Regions from separate parts of the Cytobacillus sp. FSL R5-0569 genome, predicted to be linked through region 1. Evidence: a T-box and tRNA genes for the amino acid it is inferred to sense, from the RefSeq annotation. Region 1 holds a T-box; the other regions hold tRNA genes.
The links. A T-box is a leader RNA that pairs with one kind of tRNA and senses whether it is charged. The one in region 1 lies ahead of argS (arginine--tRNA ligase), so its partner is inferred to be a tRNA-Arg.
Positions count from the first base shown of each region.

Region 2: it encodes a tRNA-Arg, which carries the amino acid that the T-box ahead of argS (arginine--tRNA ligase) is inferred to sense. The anticodon was not compared.
Region 3: it encodes a tRNA-Arg, which carries the amino acid that the T-box ahead of argS (arginine--tRNA ligase) is inferred to sense. The anticodon was not compared.

Region 1 covers NZ_JBBOWW010000001.1:416,677-422,144, forward strand. The annotation lists gene MKX78_RS02220 (Dps family protein) at 1-204, opposite strand, end outside; gene MKX78_RS02225 (YqaA family protein) at 302-877, opposite strand; gene MKX78_RS02230 (sulfite exporter TauE/SafE family protein) at 998-1,864, shown strand; gene argS (arginine--tRNA ligase) at 2,077-3,762, opposite strand; T-box leader at 3,819-4,036, opposite strand; gene MKX78_RS02240 (FtsW/RodA/SpoVE family cell cycle protein) at 4,082-5,269, opposite strand; gene mgtE (magnesium transporter) at 5,428-5,468, opposite strand, start outside.
Region 2 covers NZ_JBBOWW010000001.1:3,682,548-3,688,015, reverse strand. The annotation lists rRNA gene MKX78_RS18660 (23S ribosomal RNA) at 1-2,143, shown strand, start outside; rRNA gene rrf (5S ribosomal RNA) at 2,456-2,573, shown strand; tRNA gene MKX78_RS18650 (tRNA-Val) at 2,583-2,658, shown strand; tRNA gene MKX78_RS18645 (tRNA-Thr) at 2,675-2,750, shown strand; tRNA gene MKX78_RS18640 (tRNA-Lys) at 2,765-2,840, shown strand; tRNA gene MKX78_RS18635 (tRNA-Leu) at 2,858-2,942, shown strand; tRNA gene MKX78_RS18630 (tRNA-Gly) at 2,962-3,036, shown strand; tRNA gene MKX78_RS18625 (tRNA-Leu) at 3,043-3,131, shown strand; tRNA gene MKX78_RS18620 (tRNA-Arg) at 3,148-3,221, shown strand; tRNA gene MKX78_RS18615 (tRNA-Pro) at 3,230-3,306, shown strand; tRNA gene MKX78_RS18610 (tRNA-Ala) at 3,330-3,405, shown strand; tRNA gene MKX78_RS18605 (tRNA-Met) at 3,431-3,507, shown strand; tRNA gene MKX78_RS18600 (tRNA-Ile) at 3,521-3,597, shown strand; tRNA gene MKX78_RS18595 (tRNA-Ser) at 3,604-3,696, shown strand; tRNA gene MKX78_RS18590 (tRNA-Met) at 3,710-3,783, shown strand; tRNA gene MKX78_RS18585 (tRNA-Asp) at 3,787-3,863, shown strand; tRNA gene MKX78_RS18580 (tRNA-Phe) at 3,883-3,955, shown strand; tRNA gene MKX78_RS18575 (tRNA-His) at 3,965-4,040, shown strand; tRNA gene MKX78_RS18570 (tRNA-Gly) at 4,043-4,113, shown strand; tRNA gene MKX78_RS18565 (tRNA-Ile) at 4,121-4,197, shown strand; tRNA gene MKX78_RS18560 (tRNA-Asn) at 4,208-4,282, shown strand; tRNA gene MKX78_RS18555 (tRNA-Ser) at 4,286-4,376, shown strand; tRNA gene MKX78_RS18550 (tRNA-Glu) at 4,380-4,451, shown strand; gene glgB (1,4-alpha-glucan branching enzyme) at 4,631-5,468, shown strand, end outside.
Region 3 covers NZ_JBBOWW010000001.1:3,913,039-3,918,506, reverse strand. The annotation lists rRNA gene MKX78_RS20040 (23S ribosomal RNA) at 1-2,125, shown strand, start outside; rRNA gene rrf (5S ribosomal RNA) at 2,396-2,512, shown strand; tRNA gene MKX78_RS20030 (tRNA-Glu) at 2,543-2,617, shown strand; tRNA gene MKX78_RS20025 (tRNA-Val) at 2,622-2,697, shown strand; tRNA gene MKX78_RS20020 (tRNA-Thr) at 2,713-2,788, shown strand; tRNA gene MKX78_RS20015 (tRNA-Lys) at 2,803-2,878, shown strand; tRNA gene MKX78_RS20010 (tRNA-Leu) at 2,888-2,969, shown strand; tRNA gene MKX78_RS20005 (tRNA-Gly) at 2,993-3,067, shown strand; tRNA gene MKX78_RS20000 (tRNA-Arg) at 3,071-3,144, shown strand; tRNA gene MKX78_RS19995 (tRNA-Pro) at 3,153-3,229, shown strand; tRNA gene MKX78_RS19990 (tRNA-Ala) at 3,243-3,318, shown strand; tRNA gene MKX78_RS19985 (tRNA-Met) at 3,345-3,418, shown strand; tRNA gene MKX78_RS19980 (tRNA-Ser) at 3,435-3,527, shown strand; tRNA gene MKX78_RS19975 (tRNA-Met) at 3,542-3,615, shown strand; tRNA gene MKX78_RS19970 (tRNA-Asp) at 3,619-3,695, shown strand; tRNA gene MKX78_RS19965 (tRNA-Phe) at 3,715-3,790, shown strand; tRNA gene MKX78_RS19960 (tRNA-Tyr) at 3,804-3,887, shown strand; tRNA gene MKX78_RS19955 (tRNA-Trp) at 3,891-3,964, shown strand; tRNA gene MKX78_RS19950 (tRNA-His) at 3,971-4,046, shown strand; tRNA gene MKX78_RS19945 (tRNA-Gln) at 4,063-4,134, shown strand; tRNA gene MKX78_RS19940 (tRNA-Cys) at 4,139-4,209, shown strand; tRNA gene MKX78_RS19935 (tRNA-Leu) at 4,214-4,295, shown strand; tRNA gene MKX78_RS19930 (tRNA-Gly) at 4,313-4,383, shown strand; tRNA gene MKX78_RS19925 (tRNA-Ile) at 4,391-4,467, shown strand; tRNA gene MKX78_RS19920 (tRNA-Asn) at 4,478-4,552, shown strand; tRNA gene MKX78_RS19915 (tRNA-Arg) at 4,568-4,641, shown strand; gene MKX78_RS19910 (FixH family protein) at 4,945-5,468, shown strand, end outside.

The sequences.
Region 1 (5,468 bases):
GCCACCGATTGTAAGAATGCGTTCAGCCATTCCATCGACTACCTCAGCTGCCTCATTATATAACTCTTCAAATTTTTCATGTAGTGTAAAAAAGTGTGGACCTGTTACATACCAGTGATAGCGATGCAACTTCGTATAAAGTAGGCTCCAGTTAGCAACTTGTGTATTTAGGGCAGCGTTTAATTTCGTATCTAATGTAATCATTATTTAGTCATCTCCTCAAGAATGTTTTGTCTTAACTATATTATAACTGATTTAAAATTAAAATCAATACTTAATTATAATAATTATAATTAAGGAATTAATTTAATCTGTTTTTGATATAGTGTGTTGTGATGAAGATAATAATAATGAATATAGCCATATAAATGGTCAATGCCGTAAAGTGGTCTTTTATGAAAGGTACAGCTTTATTGCCTAATTGATGGATGAGAAAAGCTTCAAAATAAAACCTTGCGCCTCTTCCAATCGTTGCCCATAATACAACGGTCTGTATTTTCATTTTTGAGATGCCAGATAAAATCGTAAATATCTTAAACGGTAAGGGTGTAAAGGCAGATATCAGAATGGCCAATGGACCAAGCTTTTGAAAGTACAGTTCTACTTTCATGATTTGTTGCTCTTTAAAAAGTGCTCGTAGGACAGGCCTGCCAACTCGTAATCCGATATACCAGCCAAAGATTGCACCGATAACAGAAGCGAAAGTAGTGAGAAAAGCGTACCAATACACATGATCACTGTCTGCTAGTCCCATTGGAATCAAAAGTAAATCAGGAGGAATGGGGAAGAAAGAAGAGTCAGCGAACGAAACGAAAAAAAGTCCAAACACACCATATTCCAATAACCATTCTTTAAGTAAATGTAAAATTTCTTGCATATATGAAAACCCCTTTTTAAGATTACGTGGTTTGTCCTTTAGAAATTATATGTGCACTTTTTCTTTTCATTACTATGGGGTATGATGGGGATGGTTGTTTGATAGAAAGGTGATGGAATTGTGGAATTGATATTGTTTTTTCTACTAGGTGCCTTAATTAGTGTGTTGTCAGGTTTTTTTGGCATCGGTGGAGGGTTTATATTAACACCATTATTAATGCTCATTGGACTTGCCCCTATTGAGGCAATTGCGACAAGTTTGTTATTTACAATTGGGAGTTCATCTTCTGGGATTATCGGTCATATAAAATTAAAAAATATTAATTGGAAAGCAGGGATTATTTTAGGGGTGAGTGGGATCATTGCTACCCAAATTGCCCATCCTTTTGTTGTCTTTTTAGATGCTCATCAGTTAGATGAATGGGCGATTCCTGTTATGTATATTGTGTTGCTTTCTTTCTTTTCTGTCCAAATGTTTAAGAAGAAAAGTGCGCAGCAAGGAGTGAGCGGGTTAGTTCAACCTTCCATATTAAAAATGGTTTTAATCGGCTTGTTTGCAGGGTTTGTTTCCACTTCTTTAGGTGTAGGTGGAGGGTTTATTATTGTACCAATGTCGATTGCCTTTCTAGGTATGTTACCTAAGGAGGCGGTAGGAACGAGCTTATTTGCAGTCCTATTTATTGTTTCAGCAGGTTTCTTATCCTACGCATTCACTGTAGAAATTAATTATTTTATGGGGATATTCTTACTTGCTGGTGGGCTACTAGGTTCTCAATTCGGAGCTAGATCAACCGATGTTTTTGAAAACAAAGAAATTACTACATTACTATCATTTCTATACTTAACGACGATTTTGAGTGTGGCACTTAAGGCATTTGAACAAAATGTTTTTGGATTAATCATCGTTGTTCTTTATCTTCTCTACTTTTTCACTGTTCTAGGGAAAAGACATATTGCTCATTGGCGAGAAGAAAAAGGGTACTCTTAAACAGGGACATACAGGGTAGGCTTTGGTTTAGTGTGGATTAGAAATATGACGAAGTAAGCCTGTTTCTAGCTCTTTCCTGGTAGATTGCATTTTTTAAAAAGGCTACATATTGTAGCCGCCGGATATATAGTGGTAACTAACTGTAGACTTTTGTTTCATTCAATCATATAGCTCCCAATTGGCTAAAGAGGGAGCTGATGTACAAGGTGAAATTACATCTCCTGAGGTGCCTTCATACCAAGTAAATGCAGGCCGTCAGTTAAGATGATTGTTACTGCTTTGACAAGACCGAGTCTCGAAGATAAATGTTCATCTTTATGAAGTATTTTTTCGTTAGCATAGTATTTGTTAAAGCTTTGCGCTAGACTAATTAAATATTTGGCAATGATGGACGGTGCTGATTTTTCATGGGCAAGGACGAGCTTATCTGGATAAAGGGATAAAAGTTTAGCTACTTGCCAAGCGTATTCACTTGATAGACCTTCTATTTTATAAGTCTGTTGCTGACTTTTGTGTAAAATAGATTGCGCTCTAGCTTGGGTATACTGTACATACGGACCGGTTTCCCCTTCGAATGTTAACATGTCTTCTAAAGAAAATTCTATTTGTTTCATTCGTTCGTTCTTTAAATCATGGAAAATGATTGCTCCTACACCAACAGCTTTAGCTACCTCATCTTTGTTCTTTAGATGAGGATTTTTTTGTTCAATATTCTCTGAAGCTAATTGTATGGCATCTTGTAATACTTCCTCTAATAATATGACACGACCTTTTCTTGTCGACATCTTCTTACCTTCTTGTAAATACAACCCAAATGGGATGTGATGGATATGTGTCGCCCAGGAATGCCCCATTTTAGATAATACGGCTTTGACTTGTTGGAAGTGGATGGACTGCTCTGGACCAACGATATAGAGAGCCTCATCAAATTGGTATGTTTGTTTACGATAAATGGCTGCCGTAATATCGCGTGTAGCATAAAGAGTCGCTCCATCTGATTTCTTAATTAAGCAAGGAGGTAGATTTTCATCTGATAAGGGTACGATTTCTGCTCCATCAGAGGTAGATAGCAAGTCAGATTGTTGCAGTGTATCGACAACCGCGTTCATTTGATTGTTATAAAAGGCCTCCCCATAATTAGAGTCAAAAGAGACACCGAGCAGTTGATAGGTTTTCTCGAATTCTTTTAAAGATTCGTCTCTAAACCAAGACCAAAGTTGCTTTGCCTCCGCATCATCAAGTTCAAGTTTTCTGAACCAAGCTCTTGCTTCTTCATGCAAGTGGGGATGTTCCTCAGCTTTCTGGTGAAATTTTACGTATAATTGGAGTAATTCCTTAATTGGCTCCTTTTTAATTAAAGCTTCACTTCCCCAATGCTTATAGGCGGTAATGAGTTTGCCAAATTGTGTGCCCCAGTCGCCTAAATGATTAATCTTAACTGTATCATATCCATGCTTTTCTGCTATAAGTGCAAGGGAATGACCAATGACTGTCGAACGTAGATGCCCCATTGAGAATGGTTTGGCGATATTTGGGCTAGAGTAGTCTAATACGATTGTCTTACCTTTACCGCTTCCTGATTGTCCGTAATTCTCTCCTTGATGTAGTACGGCTTGAATAATGAGTTGACTGATTGCTTTTTTATTAAAAAATATATTTACATATGGCCCAACTGCTTCAACATGATCTATCCATTCATGAGTTAGCTTTCCTGTTAAGTCTTTTGCTAATAGATTTGGGTTTTCTTTATAAATCTTTGCTAGTGCAAAACATGGGAAAGAGAGATCGCCATGTTCGGATGTTTTAGGCGTTTCTAACAAGCGACGAATCTCACCTTCACTTAAGGCGTTATCTATTGCAACTTGAATACATGAACTGATTGTCTTTTTCATATCTATCACCTTTTTCACCTCCAAAAATATAGGAAAACATAAAAAAGCCCGTCTCTCATAATTTGAGAGACGAGCCTTAAACCCGCGGTACCACTCTAATTGTTCGTGACGAACCCCTTTACTACTTGCCTGTAACGGGGCGAACAACCGACATGACCTACTTGGATTCTGCCATGCTTCTATCGAAGTGCGCTTCAATGTGGCTTTTCTTGCAGGCTCTCACCATCCCTGCTTCGCTTTAGAATTCACCTACATCTACTCTCTTCGTCACTGAATTTCCGTTTGATTTTCCATTATTATACGCTAGATTGTTAAAAAAGCAACCTTAAGATGCACGATAATATTTAGAGCTGTCTTGGAACATATAACTCTTCTGGTGAAATCTAATGCTAAAAATAAGCCCCATAGCCATCATATTTCCGATTAAGGAGCTACCCCCATAACTAATGAAAGGAAGAGGAATACCTGTAATCGGTAATACTTGAATGGTCATCCCGATATTTTGAAATACATGGAACGTTATATAACTAATAACGCCAACGCAGACATAAGTATTAAATGGGTCATTGACTGATAAGGCAATTTTCGTTAAGTGGAAAATAAGTATAAAATATAAGCATATCACGACACTTGCACCAATAAAGCCGTATTCTTCGCCAATGACACTGAAAATAAAGTCTGTGTGAACATCGGGGATATAAACTTGTCTCTCATAAAAACCTTTACCACCCAATTCTCCCGAGCCGATAGCATGAAGAGAATTGTACAGTTGTAAGCCAGCTCCTTGTTTATGTGTATACGGATCTAACCAAGCATAAATTCGCATCAATTGGTAGTTATCCACTGATAGATACTTTAATAATGTTTCAGGAGCCCAAATAATGTAATAGATGATGGTTCCACCTACAGCAGCAACTGTTCCGTAAACAGGGAGGATAATTTTCCAAGTAATACCAGACACAAGTAGAATCCCCGTGAAAATAGCGATAATAACGAGCGCCGTACCCAAATCTTCTAAAATGATTAGTCCTAGCGGAACACAAGTAACGAGCCCAAGCTTAATAAACAGTATAAGGTCATTTTTTACCGTTTTCATGGTGTATTTTGCATAATGATCTACAATTACTTTACTTAGTGCGAGGATAAGAAATATTTTAAAGAACTCGGATGGCTGCAAAGAAGGTCCTGGTAGACCGTTGTACCAGAGCTTAGCTCCTTTTACTTCATATGCAAGGGACTCTGGTGCGATAAAAAGTCCTGCTTGAAGTATTGTGCCGATACCGAATAAGATCCAGGTCATTCGCTTTATCTGATCAGAATCAAAGTACATAATGGTGGCGATAACAATCATACCTACACTATAAAAGATTATTTGTTGTAGCACGAAGTTATCTGGATACTGTGCTGTTGTTTGCCCGCTATAAATAGCAGTGCAACTAATGATGCAGAACAAAAATAATATCAGGGCTAATGTCCAATCAAAGCGATCATTCTTTTTTTGTATACGATCCATATATAAACACCTATCTTTATTTTATACATTCAGGTAATGCTACGAACAGAAAAAAACCATTAGGGATCTTCTGCAAAGGAATATGTTTAAACGTATATATAGACGTACCGAATTGAGAAAGAGTTTCCTTATTTACAATATAAAATAAAAAAGTAATGTTAAGTTAAGTAGGAAATAAACATTGTGGCAATACCAAAAT
Region 2 (5,468 bases), 3.3 Mb from region 1:
GTTGAAAAGTGCGGGGATGAGGTGTGGGTAGCGGAGAAATTCCAATCGAACTTGGAGATAGCTGGTTCTCTCCGAAATAGCTTTAGGGCTAGCCTCATGCGTAAGAATCTTGGAGGTAGAGCACTGTTTGGACTAGGGGCCCTCATCGGGTTACCGAATTCAGACAAACTCCGAATGCCAAAGATTTATCCATGGGAGTCAGACTGCGAGTGATAAGATCCGTAGTCAAGAGGGAAACAGCCCAGACCACCAGCTAAGGTCCCAAAGTATACGTTAAGTGGAAAAGGATGTGGAGTTGCTTAGACAACCAGGATGTTGGCTTAGAAGCAGCCACCATTTAAAGAGTGCGTAATAGCTCACTGGTCGAGTGACTCCGCGCCGAAAATGTACCGGGGCTAAACGTATCACCGAAGCTGTGGATTGAACATCGTTGATGTTCAGTGGTAGGAGAGCGTTCTAAGGGCGTTGAAGCTAGACCGTAAGGACTGGTGGAGCGCTTAGAAGTGAGAATGCCGGTATGAGTAGCGAAAGATGGGTGAGAATCCCATCCACCGAATGCCTAAGGTTTCCTGAGGAAGGCTCGTCCGCTCAGGGTTAGTCGGGACCTAAGCCGAGGCTGAAAAGCGTAGGCGATGGACAACAGGTTGATATTCCTGTACCACCGTATTCTGTTTGAGTGATGGGGGGACGCAGGAGGATAGGGTAAGCGCACTATTGGATGTGCGTCTAAGCAGTTAGAGGGACCATGAGGCAAATCCCATGGTCACATACCTTGAGCTGTGATAGCGAGGGAAATTTAGTACCGAAGTTCTTGATTCCACACTGCCAAGAAAAGCCTCTAGCGAGGAATAAGGTGCCCGTACCGCAAACCGACACAGGTAGGCGAGGAGAGAATCCTAAGGTGAGCGAGAGAACTCTCGTTAAGGAACTCGGCAAAATGACCCCGTAACTTCGGGAGAAGGGGTGCTCATTAGGGTGTTAAAGCCTTGATGAGCCGCAGTGAATAGGCCCAGGCGACTGTTTAGCAAAAACACAGGTCTCTGCGAAGCCGCAAGGCGAAGTATAGGGGCTGACGCCTGCCCGGTGCTGGAAGGTTAAGAGGAGAGGTTAGCTCACGCGAAGCTTTGAATCGAAGCCCCAGTAAACGGCGGCCGTAACTATAACGGTCCTAAGGTAGCGAAATTCCTTGTCGGGTAAGTTCCGACCCGCACGAAAGGCGTAACGATCTGGGCACTGTCTCAACGAGAGACTCGGTGAAATTATAGTACCTGTGAAGATGCAGGTTACCCGCGACAGGACGGAAAGACCCCGTGGAGCTTTACTGTAGCCTGATATTGAATTTTGGTACAGCTTGTACAGGATAGGTAGGAGCCTTAGAAGCCGGAGCGCTAGCTTCGGTGGAGGCGTCGGTGGGATACTACCCTGGCTGTATTGAAATTCTAACCCACATCCCTTATCGGGATGGGAGACAGTGTCAGGTGGGCAGTTTGACTGGGGCGGTCGCCTCCTAAAGAGTAACGGAGGCGCCCAAAGGTTCCCTCAGAATGGTTGGAAATCATTCGTAGAGTGTAAAGGCACAAGGGAGCTTGACTGCGAGACCTACAAGTCGAGCAGGGACGAAAGTCGGGCTTAGTGATCCGGTGGTTCCGCATGGAAGGGCCATCGCTCAACGGATAAAAGCTACCCCGGGGATAACAGGCTTATCTCCCCCAAGAGTCCACATCGACGGGGAGGTTTGGCACCTCGATGTCGGCTCATCGCATCCTGGGGCTGTAGTCGGTCCCAAGGGTTGGGCTGTTCGCCCATTAAAGCGGTACGCGAGCTGGGTTCAGAACGTCGTGAGACAGTTCGGTCCCTATCCGTCGTGGGCGCAGGAAATTTGAGAGGAGCTGTCCTTAGTACGAGAGGACCGGGATGGACGCACCGCTGGTGTACCAGTTGTCTTGCCAAAGGCATCGCTGGGTAGCTATGTGCGGAAGGGATAAGTGCTGAAAGCATCTAAGCATGAAGCCCCCCTCGAGATGAGATTTCCCATAGCGCAAGCTAGTAAGATCCCTGAAAGATGATCAGGTTGATAGGTTAGAGGTGGAAGTGTGGCGACACATGCAGCTGACTAATACTAATCGATCGAGGACTTAACCAAAAACGAAAAGCGAAAGCGCCTTGCACAGGTGCGACAAGCATAAGACAGATTTGACAGGAGGTTGTTCTTTAACCTCATGACAAATTTGACTTATGACCTCGAGCACCTAGGCGCTGTAGCTGGACAATACGATATGCGGGCGGCTTCAAGCCGCCGCAGCTAGACAGCACTACGTAAGTAGTCGCGTCAGCACGCATTCAGGCGATTACTCAAAACAATCTTCTTCAACATTACCTAGTTTTCAGAGAATGATTTAAAATTTCTCTTGAAAATTTTATTAAAGACGTTATAATAATATATGTCTTTAAAAAGTCCGGTGGCGATAGCGAGAAGGTCACACCCGTTCCCATACCGAACACGGAAGTTAAGCTTCTAAAGCGCCGATGGTAGTTAGGGGCTGTCCCCTTGTGAGAGTAGGACGTTGCCGGGCATACATATTGGAGGATTAGCTCAGCTGGGAGAGCATCTGCCTTACAAGCAGAGGGTCGGCGGTTCGATCCCGTCATCCTCCACCATTTTTTGTGTGTATTTGCCGGCCTAGCTCAATTGGTAGAGCAACTGACTTGTAATCAGTAGGTTGGGGGTTCAAGTCCTCTGGCCGGCACCACTCGTGCTTTGTACGAGCCATTAGCTCAGTTGGTAGAGCATCTGACTTTTAATCAGAGGGTCGAAGGTTCGAGTCCTTCATGGCTCACCATTTGATCATTTTAATATGCGGGTGTGGCGGAATTGGCAGACGCACCAGACTTAGGATCTGGCGCCGCAAGGCGTGGGGGTTCGACTCCCTTCACCCGCACCATTTTTCATTTTAAATATTTGCGGAAGTAGTTCAGTGGTAGAACATCACCTTGCCAAGGTGAGGGTCGCGGGTTCGAATCCCGTCTTCCGCTCCAATATGTGCCGGGGTGGCGGAACTGGCAGACGCACAGGACTTAAAATCCTGCGGTAGGTGACTACCGTACCGGTTCGATTCCGGTCCTCGGCACCATTCTTTTTAAAATTAAGCGCCCGTAGCTCAATTGGATAGAGCGTTTGACTACGGATCAAAAGGTTAGGGGTTCGACTCCTCTCGGGCGCGTTTTGTATCGGGAAGTAGCTCAGCTTGGTAGAGCACTTGGTTTGGGACCAAGGGGTCGCAGGTTCGAATCCTGTCTTCCCGACCACTAGATATACATATATATTTTTAGGGGCCTTAGCTCAGCTGGGAGAGCGCCTGCTTTGCACGCAGGAGGTCAGCGGTTCGATCCCGCTAGGCTCCACCAATTAATTTTATACAATATATTCTATGGCGGTGTAGCTCAGCTGGCTAGAGCGTACGGTTCATACCCGTGAGGTCGGGGGTTCGATCCCCTCCGCCGCTACCATAGATAGAATGATGGACCTTTAGCTCAGCTGGTTAGAGCAGACGGCTCATAACCGTCCGGTCGTAGGTTCGAGTCCTACAAGGTCCACCATTATTCGGAGGAATACCCAAGTCTGGCTGAAGGGATCGGTCTTGAAAACCGACAGGGGTGTTAAAGCCCGCGGGGGTTCGAATCCCTCTTCCTCCGCCATTCATATTATTATCGCGGGGTGGAGCAGTCCGGTAGCTCGTCGGGCTCATAACCCGAAGGTCGCAGGTTCAAATCCTGCCCCCGCAATCTGGTCCGGTAGTTCAGTTGGTTAGAATGCCTGCCTGTCACGCAGGAGGTCGCGGGTTCGAGTCCCGTCCGGACCGCCATTTACATATTTATTATTTTGGCTCAGTAGCTCAGTCGGTAGAGCAAAGGACTGAAAATCCTTGTGTCGGCGGTTCGATTCCGTCCTGAGCCATCTTTTATGGCGGTTGTGGCGAAGTGGTTAACGCATCGGATTGTGGTTCCGACATTCGTGGGTTCGATTCCCATCAGCCGCCCCATTGCGGGTGTAGTTTAGTGGTAAAACCTCAGCCTTCCAAGCTGATGATGAGGGTTCGATTCCCTTCACCCGCTTAAATAGGGGCCTATAGCTCAGCTGGTTAGAGCGCACGCCTGATAAGCGTGAGGTCGATGGTTCGAGTCCATTTAGGCCCACCATTTATATTATTCCGCAGTAGCTCAGTGGTAGAGCATTCGGCTGTTAACCGAACGGTCGTAGGTTCGAATCCTACCTGCGGAGCCATATGGAGAAGTACTCAAGTGGCTGAAGAGGCGCCCCTGCTAAGGGTGTAGGTCGGGCAACCGGCGCGAGGGTTCAAATCCCTCCTTCTCCGCCAGTTGGCCCCTTGGTCAAGCGGTTAAGACACCGCCCTTTCACGGCGGTAACACGGGTTCGAATCCCGTAGGGGTCATAAAAAAGAAGCTGTCAACATAAGTTGACAGCTTCTTTTTTATGTGGCTAACACTTTTTGGATGTTATATTATCTGTCATTAGATGTCAAAATAATTTGAAAAATAACAAGGGATTTTTATACTTAAGACGAATTATTTAAGAAAGAGTAATGTAATACAAGGAGTGGAATGAATTAAGATGAATACAACTGCATACCCCACTGAATTCGAAATGCACTTGTTTCATGAAGGAAGCTTATTTATGGCATACGAACTGTTTGGATCACACCGTCATAAAGAAGGAGATAATTGGGTTACTTCCTTTACTATCTATGCTCCACATGCCACCTCAATATCATTAGTTGGTTCTTTTAATCATTGGAATGGCGAAGGTTTTTCATTAGATAAAGTAAATAAAGAGGGGATATGGAGAATTCAGCTAGATGGAGATTTAACAGGAGAAATTTATAAATATGCAATTAAGAACAAGGATGAACAAACTTTTTTAAAGGCTGATCCTTTTGCTTTTTGTTCAGAATTACGGCCTAGTACTGCTTCGATTGTTTATTCCTTAGAAGGTTACAAATGGAAGGACCAAGGCTGGCAAAAGGAAAAACAACAAAGGAAAGCATTTTCAGAACCTATGATGATATATGAGATGCACTTAGGTACATGGAAAAAGAGGAATGGCCTTTTATTGACATACAGTGAACTAGCAGAAGAAATCATTCCTTACGTAAAGGAGCATGGTTTTACACATATTGAATTGATGCCTATAATTGAACACCCTTATGATCGTTCATGGGGGTATCAAGGAACAGGCTATTATTCGGCTACTAGTAGATATGGTGAACCAAAAGATTTAATGTTTTTTATTGATCAATGTCATCAAAATAATATTGGTGTTATTTTAGATTGGGTACCAGGACATTTCTGTAAAGATCAACATGGGCTATATTGTTTAGATGGTGAATATGTTTATGAATACGAAACAGAAGCTGATAGGGAAAATTTTGTTTGGGGTACAGCTAATTTTA
Region 3 (5,468 bases), 3.5 Mb from region 1:
GAGGTGTGGGTAGCGGAGAAATTCCAATCGAACTTGGAGATAGCTGGTTCTCTCCGAAATAGCTTTAGGGCTAGCCTCATGCGTAAGAATCTTGGAGGTAGAGCACTGTTTGGACTAGGGGCCCTCATCGGGTTACCGAATTCAGACAAACTCCGAATGCCAAAGATTTATCCATGGGAGTCAGACTGCGAGTGATAAGATCCGTAGTCAAGAGGGAAACAGCCCAGACCACCAGCTAAGGTCCCAAAGTATACGTTAAGTGGAAAAGGATGTGGAGTTGCTTAGACAACCAGGATGTTGGCTTAGAAGCAGCCACCATTTAAAGAGTGCGTAATAGCTCACTGGTCGAGTGACTCCGCGCCGAAAATGTACCGGGGCTAAACGTATCACCGAAGCTGTGGATTGAACATCGTTGATGTTCAGTGGTAGGAGAGCGTTCTAAGGGCGTTGAAGCTAGACCGTAAGGACTGGTGGAGCGCTTAGAAGTGAGAATGCCGGTATGAGTAGCGAAAGATGGGTGAGAATCCCATCCACCGAATGCCTAAGGTTTCCTGAGGAAGGCTCGTCCGCTCAGGGTTAGTCGGGACCTAAGCCGAGGCTGAAAAGCGTAGGCGATGGACAACAGGTTGATATTCCTGTACCACCGTATTCTGTTTGAGTGATGGGGGGACGCAGGAGGATAGGGTAAGCGCACTATTGGATGTGCGTCTAAGCAGTTAGAGGGACCATGAGGCAAATCCCATGGTCACATACCTTGAGCTGTGATAGCGAGGGAAATTTAGTACCGAAGTTCTTGATTCCACACTGCCAAGAAAAGCCTCTAGCGAGGAATAAGGTGCCCGTACCGCAAACCGACACAGGTAGGCGAGGAGAGAATCCTAAGGTGAGCGAGAGAACTCTCGTTAAGGAACTCGGCAAAATGACCCCGTAACTTCGGGAGAAGGGGTGCTCATTAGGGTGTTAAAGCCTTGATGAGCCGCAGTGAATAGGCCCAGGCGACTGTTTAGCAAAAACACAGGTCTCTGCGAAGCCGCAAGGCGAAGTATAGGGGCTGACGCCTGCCCGGTGCTGGAAGGTTAAGAGGAGAGGTTAGCTCACGCGAAGCTTTGAATCGAAGCCCCAGTAAACGGCGGCCGTAACTATAACGGTCCTAAGGTAGCGAAATTCCTTGTCGGGTAAGTTCCGACCCGCACGAAAGGCGTAACGATCTGGGCACTGTCTCAACGAGAGACTCGGTGAAATTATAGTACCTGTGAAGATGCAGGTTACCCGCGACAGGACGGAAAGACCCCGTGGAGCTTTACTGTAGCCTGATATTGAATTTTGGTACAGCTTGTACAGGATAGGTAGGAGCCTTAGAAGCCGGAGCGCTAGCTTCGGTGGAGGCGTCGGTGGGATACTACCCTGGCTGTATTGAAATTCTAACCCACATCCCTTATCGGGATGGGAGACAGTGTCAGGTGGGCAGTTTGACTGGGGCGGTCGCCTCCTAAAGAGTAACGGAGGCGCCCAAAGGTTCCCTCAGAATGGTTGGAAATCATTCGTAGAGTGTAAAGGCACAAGGGAGCTTGACTGCGAGACCTACAAGTCGAGCAGGGACGAAAGTCGGGCTTAGTGATCCGGTGGTTCCGCATGGAAGGGCCATCGCTCAACGGATAAAAGCTACCCCGGGGATAACAGGCTTATCTCCCCCAAGAGTCCACATCGACGGGGAGGTTTGGCACCTCGATGTCGGCTCATCGCATCCTGGGGCTGTAGTCGGTCCCAAGGGTTGGGCTGTTCGCCCATTAAAGCGGTACGCGAGCTGGGTTCAGAACGTCGTGAGACAGTTCGGTCCCTATCCGTCGTGGGCGCAGGAAATTTGAGAGGAGCTGTCCTTAGTACGAGAGGACCGGGATGGACGCACCGCTGGTGTACCAGTTGTCTTGCCAAAGGCATCGCTGGGTAGCTATGTGCGGAAGGGATAAGTGCTGAAAGCATCTAAGCATGAAGCCCCCCTCGAGATGAGATTTCCCATAGCGCAAGCTAGTAAGATCCCTGAAAGATGATCAGGTTGATAGGTTAGAGGTGGAAGTGTGGCGACACATGTAGCTGACTAATACTAATCGATCGAGGACTTAACCAAAAACGAAAAGCGAAAGCGCCTTGCACAGGTGCGACAAGCATAAGACAGATTTGACAGGAGGTTGTTCTTTAACCTCATGACAAATTTGACTTATGACCTCGAGCACCTAGGCGCTGTAGCTGGACAATACGAAATGCGGGCGGCTCCAAGCCGCCGCAGCTAGACAGCACTACGTAAGTAGTCGCATCAGCAACGCATAGGCGATTACTCATAAATATCTTCTTCAACATTACCTAGTTTTGAGGGAACGATTCCCTTACAATTTCATAGTCCGGTGGCGATAGCGAGAAGGTCACACCCGTTCCCATACCGAACACGGAAGTTAAGCTTCTCAGCGCCGATGGTAGTTAGGGGCTGTCCCCTTGTGAGAGTAGGACGCTGCCGGGCAAACTACCCCAATTTTTGGGGTTATTTTTTGGCCCCTTGGTCAAGCGGTTAAGACACCGCCCCTTCACGGCGGTAACACGGGTTCGAATCCCGTAGGGGTCACCATTTTGGAGGATTAGCTCAGCTGGGAGAGCATCTGCCTTACAAGCAGAGGGTCGGCGGTTCGATCCCGTCATCCTCCACCATTTTTGTGTTTATTTGCCGGCCTAGCTCAATTGGTAGAGCAACTGACTTGTAATCAGTAGGTTGGGGGTTCAAGTCCTCTGGCCGGCACCACTCGTCCTTTGTACGAGCCATTAGCTCAGTTGGTAGAGCATCTGACTTTTAATCAGAGGGTCGAAGGTTCGAGTCCTTCATGGCTCACCATTTATATTTGCGGGTGTGGCGGAATTGGCAGACGCACCAGACTTAGGATCTGGCGCCGCAAGGCGTGGGGGTTCGACTCCCTTCACCCGCATTAGTATTTTATAATGGATATTTGCGGAAGTAGTTCAGTGGTAGAACATCACCTTGCCAAGGTGAGGGTCGCGGGTTCGAATCCCGTCTTCCGCTCCATATGCGCCCGTAGCTCAATTGGATAGAGCGTTTGACTACGGATCAAAAGGTTAGGGGTTCGACTCCTCTCGGGCGCGTTTTATTTCGGGAAGTAGCTCAGCTTGGTAGAGCACTTGGTTTGGGACCAAGGGGTCGCAGGTTCGAATCCTGTCTTCCCGACCACGAATACTTTTTAGGGGCCTTAGCTCAGCTGGGAGAGCGCCTGCTTTGCACGCAGGAGGTCAGCGGTTCGATCCCGCTAGGCTCCACCAATTTAATTTTTAACAATATATTTTATGGCGGTGTAGCTCAGCTGGCTAGAGCGTACGGTTCATACCCGTGAGGTCGGGGGTTCGATCCCCTCCGCCGCTATTGCTTTTTTATTAATGGAGGAATACCCAAGTCTGGCTGAAGGGATCGGTCTTGAAAACCGACAGGGGTGTTAAAGCCCGCGGGGGTTCGAATCCCTCTTCCTCCGCCATTAATATTTATTATCGCGGGGTGGAGCAGTCCGGTAGCTCGTCGGGCTCATAACCCGAAGGTCGCAGGTTCAAATCCTGCCCCCGCAATCTGGTCCGGTAGTTCAGTTGGTTAGAATGCCTGCCTGTCACGCAGGAGGTCGCGGGTTCGAGTCCCGTCCGGACCGCCATTTACATATTTATTATTTTGGCTCAGTAGCTCAGTCGGTAGAGCAAAGGACTGAAAATCCTTGTGTCGGCGGTTCGATTCCGTCCTGAGCCACCATTTAGTCTTTTTTGGAGGGGTAGCGAAGTGGCTAAACGCGGCGGACTGTAAATCCGCTCCTTCGGGTTCGGCAGTTCGAATCTGCCCCCCTCCACCATCTAGGGGTATAGTTTAATGGTAAAACGAAGGTCTCCAAAACCTTTGATGTGGGTTCGATTCCTACTACCCCTGCCAATTATGGCGGTTGTGGCGAAGTGGTTAACGCATCGGATTGTGGTTCCGACATTCGTGGGTTCGATTCCCATCAGCCGCCCCATTTTTAAACATTTTATTGGGCTATAGCCAAGTGGTAAGGCAACGGATTTTGATTCCGTCATTCGTAGGTTCGAACCCTACTAGCCCAGTTATGGCAGCATAGCCAAGTGGTAAGGCAGAGGTCTGCAAAACCTTTATCCCCGGTTCAAATCCGGGTGTTGCCTTTATGCCGGTGTGGCGGAATTGGCAGACGCGCACGACTCAAAATCGTGTTCCTTCGGGAGTGTCGGTTCGACCCCGACCACCGGTATGTTGAAGTTCTTAAATGCGGGTGTAGTTTAGTGGTAAAACCTCAGCCTTCCAAGCTGATGATGAGGGTTCGATTCCCTTCACCCGCTTAAATAGGGGCCTATAGCTCAGCTGGTTAGAGCGCACGCCTGATAAGCGTGAGGTCGATGGTTCGAGTCCATTTAGGCCCACCATTTATATTATTCCGCAGTAGCTCAGTGGTAGAGCATTCGGCTGTTAACCGAACGGTCGTAGGTTCGAATCCTACCTGCGGAGCCATACATATTTTAGTTTGCGCCTTTAGCTCAGCTGGATAGAGCAACAGCCTTCTAAGCTGTGGGTCAGAGGTTCGAATCCTCTAAGGCGCGTCAAAGCTCTTAAATCTTCTATAAGGTTTATGAGCTTTTTTTGTATGATTAATTTTAAATTAAGCTTCTAGGCATCTAGTTGAAAGCTTTGTAGATAAGTACAAAAAAAAAGCTTCCATGAATGGAAGCTAAAAAGGGGGATTTACACTTGTAATAGAAGTTTCTCCAAATAAATCTTTTTTTATACCTATATTTTCTTTATTTTACATATTTCTCTCATTAACAAATTATTTCACTTTTCTAACACATATTATTAGTAATATAGATGAGAAAGATTAGATGTTTAAGAAAGAGGGGCTTTTTATGAAGAAGTGGATATCAACCTTTTCTGTAATTATGATTATTTTTCTTGCTGCTTGTGGAAATGCAGAGAATGATGCAAACTCTAGTGGTGGGGAAGGATCAGTTCCTGCTGCAATCGATGCCAGTATCTCGATACCAAGTCAGATTAAAAGGAACGAAGAAGTACGCTTGGAAGTTACTGTTACTCAGGGAGACGAGTCTGTGGAAGATGCAGATGAAGTAAAATTTGAATTGTGGGAAGATGGGAAAAAGGATAATGGTGAATTAATAGAAGCAGAACACGAGAATGATGGCAAGTACGTTGCATCCTATACATTTGAAAAAGATGCTATCTATCATATTCAGTCACATGTCACCGCAAGAAGTATGCACACTATGCCTAAAGTTAAAGTGGCGGTAGGCAGTGCTGAAATAGATAACGAAGAAGAAAATCAAGGCCACAGCGCACATGAGCATGATGGAAATGTAGCGATACATATAAGTCCTACTGCTGATATTAAGACGAATGAGGAAACTCCATTTGA